2 regions of the Shewanella sp. 0m-8 genome follow, and region 1 is predicted to be linked to the other one. Evidence: predicted binding sites of a transcription regulator. Region 1 holds the regulator's gene; the other holds the start of a gene.
What was found. Region 1 encodes sigma-54, which starts transcription at its own class of promoters, with help from an activator protein. Its sites were predicted from a motif close to GTTGGCACGNNNNTNGNNT; they were not measured.
Positions count from the first base shown of each region.

Region 2: a site for sigma-54 is predicted at 2,071-2,089, ahead of fliD (flagellar filament capping protein FliD). Genes of this name have one in related genera too.

Region 1 covers NZ_JBRIMB010000028.1:44,001-47,191, forward strand. The annotation lists gene ptsN (PTS IIA-like nitrogen regulatory protein PtsN) at 1-260, opposite strand, end outside; gene hpf (ribosome hibernation promoting factor) at 263-550, opposite strand; gene ACVBIO_RS13780 (RNA polymerase factor sigma-54) at 580-2,043, opposite strand; gene lptB (LPS export ABC transporter ATP-binding protein) at 2,179-2,910, opposite strand; gene lptA (lipopolysaccharide transport periplasmic protein LptA) at 2,907-3,191, opposite strand, start outside.
Region 2 covers NZ_JBRIMB010000015.1:5,488-8,678, forward strand. The annotation lists gene ACVBIO_RS09585 (hypothetical protein) at 1-292, opposite strand, end outside; gene fliS (flagellar export chaperone FliS) at 261-641, opposite strand; gene fliD (flagellar filament capping protein FliD) at 656-2,041, opposite strand; gene ACVBIO_RS09600 (flagellin N-terminal helical domain-containing protein) at 2,335-3,141, opposite strand.

The DNA.
Region 1 (3,191 bases):
GGGATAGGAACTTCACATTTAACCAATACTGCAACTGGACGTTCTATATTCGACAGCCTTCCATGAGGAATCGCTATACCATTACCTATTCCCGTGCTACCCATTTTCTCTCGTGCCAAGAGACTTTCAAAGATCTCTTGTGAAGAAAGGGTTGGGTACTGGACAGCGGCAATGTCACTGATTAACTCCAGTACTTTTTTCTTACTGCCCGGAGTGGCGCAGGTAGTGCACTCCGGCTGCAGGATGGTACTTAGTTCCATCGTTAGTGTTTAGTCAGCTTCTCTTTGTGTTTAATAACCTGACGATCTAGTTTATCGATCAGGGAGTCTATTGCAGCATACATATCTGCATGTTCCGAAATAGCAAATACTTCCCCTTTTTTAAGGTGAATTTTAGCTTCGGCAATCTGCTGCATTTTTTGTACATTCAAAATAACGTGCACATTATTGATCTGATCGAAATGTCGTTCAAGCTTTGTAAATTTCTCTTCTACATAACCGCGTAGTGAATCGGTGATTTCGATGTGATGTCCTGTCAGGTTGATTTGCATTATCGATCCTCCATGTGCCTAATTTTGAGTTATAAACTCTTACGTTGGTTTGAGGGCGGGATCAGCATCGCTTCTCGATATTTTGCAATCGTACGTCTAGCAACTTTAATCCCTTGTTCAGCCAGAAGCTGGGCCATTTTGCTATCGCTTAACGGTTTCCTCTGGTTTTCAGCTGCGACTAATTTCTTAATAAATGCCCTAATTGCTGTCGATGAGCATTCTCCGCCATCGTCGGTACCCACATGGCTTGAGAAGAAATATTTTAGTTCAAAAATGCCCCTTGGGGTGTGCATGTACTTCTGTGTGGTAACACGTGAAATGGTAGATTCATGCATTTCAACAGCTTCGGCAATGTCATTGAGTACCATAGGTTTCATGGCTTCTTCACCGAACTCAAAAAAGCCTTGCTGGAATTTGACGATACAGTTTGTCACTTTCAATAAGGTGTCGTTGCGGCTTTCCAGGCTCTTTATAAACCACTTAGCTTCTTGCAGGTGGCCACGGATAAATTGACCGTCGGCCTGATTCGTTGTGCTACGCGCCATTGATGCGTAATGCTGATTAACATTAATCTTAGGCATATAGTCAGGATTTAGCTCTACCACCCAGCGACCTTTTTTCTTGCTGACAGACACGTCGGGAATGACGTATTCATCTTTACTGCGTGCAATGGCAAGCCCAGGTCTTGGGTTAAGAGTTTGGATCAGTGTGATCGCCTCACGTAAATCATCCTCTTTGAGTTTGGTTTTACGCATTAACTGCCTAAAATCACGCCCCGCAATAAGGTCTAAATAGTCTTTAATCAGTAATCTTGCATTTTCAATGTGCGGTGTATCTGCGGCATATTGTGCTAGCTGGATAAGTAGGCATTCACTTAAGTTGCGGGCGGCAACACCGATAGGATCAAAATGTTGAATTCGTTTTAAAACGGCTTCGACTTCATCGAGTTCAGTTTCAGGATCGCCCATCGCTTCGAGAATTTCGTCACAGCTCTGGGTTAAATAACCTCGTTCATCGATCGCATCAATAATCGCGGTGGCGATAGCAAGATCGTTATCTGAAAATGGGGTGAGGTTCTTTTGCCACTCAAGATGCTCATATAAGCCTTCGCTAGTCTCGCCTTGGAATGGCATGTCATCTTCACGACTTACGCCTGAGCTAGCATTAGAGGAAACGGTGTAGACTTCATCCCAAGTGGTATCCATAGGCAGGTCATCGGGCATGGAATCTTGGGTGAGGGCTTCGGAGGTGTCAACGCTTGCGCTATCTTGGGTGAGTTCACTATTAGAGTCATTTACAGAGTGATCTTCATCGTTGATCATATCGCCATCTGACTGCTCTTCATCTAGCTCCAGTAACGGATTAGAATCTAATGCTTGTTGGATCTCTTGTTGCAGCTCTAAAGAAGACAGTTGTAACAGGCGAATGGCCTGTTGTAACTGGGGAGTCATAGTGAGCTGTTGACCCATTTTGAGCTGGAGTGACGCTTTCATTTTACCGCTATTCCCTACACTGTAGTTAAACGTTAAAGCTCGTTGAACTGGCGAAGGTTGCTCAAAAACTCAACACGTTGATTTTTTTGGAAATAATTCCATATTGAGTTTTTCAGCTTCCATACTGTGAATTAACTATAGCCTGAATTGTTCACCTAAGTACACCGCTCGAACCTGTTGGTTGTCCAAGATTTCGGCAGGTGTACCTTCAGCAATCAGATTTCCGTGGCTTACTATGTAAGCACGCTCACAAACGTCCAAAGTTTCGCGAACATTATGATCGGTGATCAGTACGCCCAGACCGCGACTCTTAAGTTGTTCAATAATTTTTTTAATATCGATAACTGAAATGGGGTCAACACCCGCGAACGGCTCATCTAACAAGATAAACTTTGGATTAGCTGCGAGTGCCCGAGCAATTTCTACCCGGCGGCGTTCGCCTCCAGACAATGCCATACCTTGGCTGTCACGAATGTGAGTGATATGAAACTCTTCGAGTAGATGCTCAAGTTGTTCTTCACGTTGCTCGTTATTGATGTCATGACGAGTCTGTAAGACGGCCATGATGTTGTCACGTACTGACAGCTTTCTAAAAATACTGGCTTCCTGAGGTAGGTAACCGATACCTTTACGGGCGCGTAAATGCATAGGATCGAGCGTAAGATCGTCATCATCAATAAAGATCTTACCCTTATCACTCTGTACTAGGCCAACCACCATGTAGAATGTCGTTGTTTTACCTGCACCGTTTGGGCCAAGCAAACCAACAATCTGACCTGTCTTTACGGTTAAGCTAACATCTTGTACGACGGCACGATTTTTATAGCTCTTAGCAAGATTGACCGCTTTTAAGGTGATTTGGTTCATTGCTGTTCCTGCTTTTTCGCTGGCGATTCTGGTTTCTCTTCCTGATAGGTTTCAGGCTGAATAATGGTGATAACTCTGTCATCGCCCTTGCCAGTACTTTCTGCAATAAGCTGTTGCAAACTGATGTTGTATTTAATGCGGTTACCTGTGACCTGGCTACCGTCTTGCGCTAGGGTGGCTTCGCCGACTAAGGTGAGTGTGCGCGTAGCAAGTTCGTAGCGGATCTCTTTTGCGCTAGCCGTTGCCGGGCGTCCATCATCCATTGTTTGGGTGTAAGTGGC
Region 2 (3,191 bases), on a different contig from region 1:
GTTGGTAGGCGGCTAGGCCATCTTGTTGCTGTTTAAATTGACTCATCTCTTGTTTCAGTTCGTCTTGAGCTTGCGCGAGTTGTTTAAGTATTTTTTGATGGGTGTTAGCCAAGGATTGACGCGCAAGTAGTTGCGATCGACTACTTGGTTTGCCAGCCATTTTTAGTGCAGCAGTCATCTTGTTATTCACTATGACCAGTTTTTCCCAGTTTTGAGTGCTCGCATAGAATTGCAGCGCTTTTTCAAACTGTTGCCACTGCTCAATTGAGATTGTCCCAACCTGCTCTGACATCGGTAATTACCTTGGTAATGGGTTCTAGGGCGGTAACGCTGTTTTCAACACTTGCGATTACCAGCTGGCGACTGCAATAGTCATAAAGACGGTTTAGCCCTGTGGCCACTTCGCCGCCATTTTCGATATCGAGCATGGAATCGAGTCCATGCACAATATTGAGGCACTTGTTGATACTCTGACCTTTATCTTCAAAGCTCCTGCGCTGCATAAAGCCGCTAGCACGCTGGATCTCTTCTAATAGACCGTCGAGAAGCATTCGTACCATCTCGTGAGGGTTCGCAGCTGCGGCTCTAGCATTCAAAGAGGTTTGCTTATAAGCATTAAAGGGATCGTGCTCGTTCAACATTTTTTAGTATTTCCTTAATAAAACAGTGCGCTAGCTGAGTTGAGTTGGCTAATAGTGGCTTCCATTGCGGTAAATTGAGCCAGATAAATTTGATACCTTTGTTCCATCTGTCTGTCGTGAGTATCCATACTGGTTTCGACTCTCTCGATCTGTTTCTCAAGGTTGTCTTGCTTGAGATCCATCGAGCCTTGGAACTTGGTGAAGGGGTCGATGATGGTATCGAGCCTGTCTATATAGCTGCCAGAATCGGTAAACATGGCTTGTATCGCGTCAGGATCATCTTTTAGTGCTTTAGATAACTTATCTTTGTCAATGTCGAGTTTGCCGTCACGGCCCATTTCTACACCGATGTCAGATAGACGCATACCGTTTGGCGCAGCATCAAAAATGGCATCACGCATATTCTGTTGCAGCATTCGAATACTCGAATCACCCTTGAGTACGCCTAGCTGATCTTCGGTAATTGAAGAGTTGAAGTCATCATCTTCGTCTTTATCTTCATCTTCATCACTGTCGCTGTTATCGTCATTCTCATTATTAAGATCATCTAAGGCTTCACTGCCCATGGAGCGAGTTAACTTATTTATTTCGTCCATCAAGTCATTGAAAATATCAACAAAATCTTCAATTGCTTGTTCGCTGGAGTCAGTATCAGATTTGATCTTAATGCTACTGCTTTCACCTACTGCGTGGACTTTATTAAGTTCAATAGAGACACCATCAATAACGTTAGTTAAATTGTTACTGCTGCTCTGAATATCTATGCCGTTAAGGGTCGCCAGCGCATCTTGCGCCGCTTTTCGTTCGGTCATGCCCCAGTCTGCACCGTCCATCTTGACGTCAATGGCGTTTGCTTCACCCGTCTCTTTTGAGGTCAGCATCAATTCGACTTGGCCACCCGTTCTGACCAAAGATGCTTGCACTCCCGGGTTAGCTGAATGGTTATTGATGGCATCCCGTAGGTCGGTAACAGTCTTTGTGCCATCGGCATTGAGCACTGCCATGTCGATCTCTATGGTGTCAGCTGCGCTAGGACCAACTTGAATGCTTAGCATGCCCGTTGTCGGTAGGACTTCAGTTTCGCTGGCAAAGCTCTTGGTTAATTGGTGTGCCTGGGCTAGTTGCTTAACATGCAGATCATAGTTACCGGTAGGTGCGCCACTTTCGACCGTGATTGAGGCATTATCATCACTAATGGTTGAGGTTTTGCTCTCGAAAGCGTCACCATCAATTGTCTCTAGTTTGCTGGTCATGCTATTTAGACTACGCTCGAGGATCTTATAGGCATCGAGTTGCGACTCATATTTGGTCATATTGCTTTCAAATATCTGATCTTTACCCATGCGTTCTGCGACGATAAGCTGTTCGGCGAATGAGGCGCCACCCATACCTGAAATCATTTGATCCTCCAATCTTGCTGTAATGCAAATGGCAATCTTTGTGCCAATAGTTAAGTATATGTTTTACATGTTCTTTAAATCTTTAGCTGCATGTGGCGGATTAACTTTCCTTCCGTTACTAACGCTTAAAGGGAAGTACTGCTTCCGCTTGCGACTATTGCACTATGTTCACTACAACCATGTAATAAGTAAGGCGACCTCAAGCTAGGGGCACTGAAGTTTTGCGGGGAATTTGTTGCCAAAAAAAAGGGCCAGAAGGCCCTTGATAGAAAGTTGGGAGAATGGGGGGAAGATTAGCCCAATAGACCCATAACCAAACCAGTGTTTTGGTTTGAAGAAGACAGGATGTTAGTACCGGCTTGAACGAGTAGCTGGTTTTTGGTCATCGCTGCCGTTTCTACCGCAAAATCGGTGTCCATGATACGACCAGCAGCCGCTTTAGTATTTTCGGTAACGTTAGTTAGGTTAGATGCTGTGTGACCTAGGCGGTTAATGCTAGCACCTAGGTTAGAACGCTCAGCAGCAACGGCATCGATCATAGCTGTAGCGTTGTCGATTTCAGTTACAGCAGATGCTTGGTCTGTAATTGTACCTTTGAAGGTAGCATTAGCCACAACAGTAGATGTTACCGTTAGTGTCTCGCCACCTGATGCGCCAATCTGGAAATCTACGCCGGTATCTAGAGTAGCGAACAGTGCGTTGCCGCTATATTCAGTATCTGAAATGATGCGCTGTGCTTCTTCGTTTAGTGCAGCATATTCAGTACCGATAGCAGTAATATCTTCTGCAGAGTTCACGCCGTTAGCCGCTTGTGTTGCTAGTTCTTTTTGACGGTTAGCAATAGTCATTAACTCGTCTAATGCGCCATCGGCAGTCTGTAGCATAGAAGTTGCGTCAGATACGTTACGGTTTGCCGCTTCCATACCGGTTACGTTAGCGTTTAAGCGAGATGCGATCTGTAGACCCGCAGCATCGTCAGCCGCACTGTTGATGCGAAGACCTGTAGATAGACGCTCCATAGCGTTGCTAAGTAGGTCGTTATTTTTAGTGACAGCATTTTGAGCGATGTTAGACGCGTTGTTAGTCATTACAGATAACATAGGATATTCCTTTGAGTTTTACTGATTGTTTGGTTTCTATAATCTTAAAA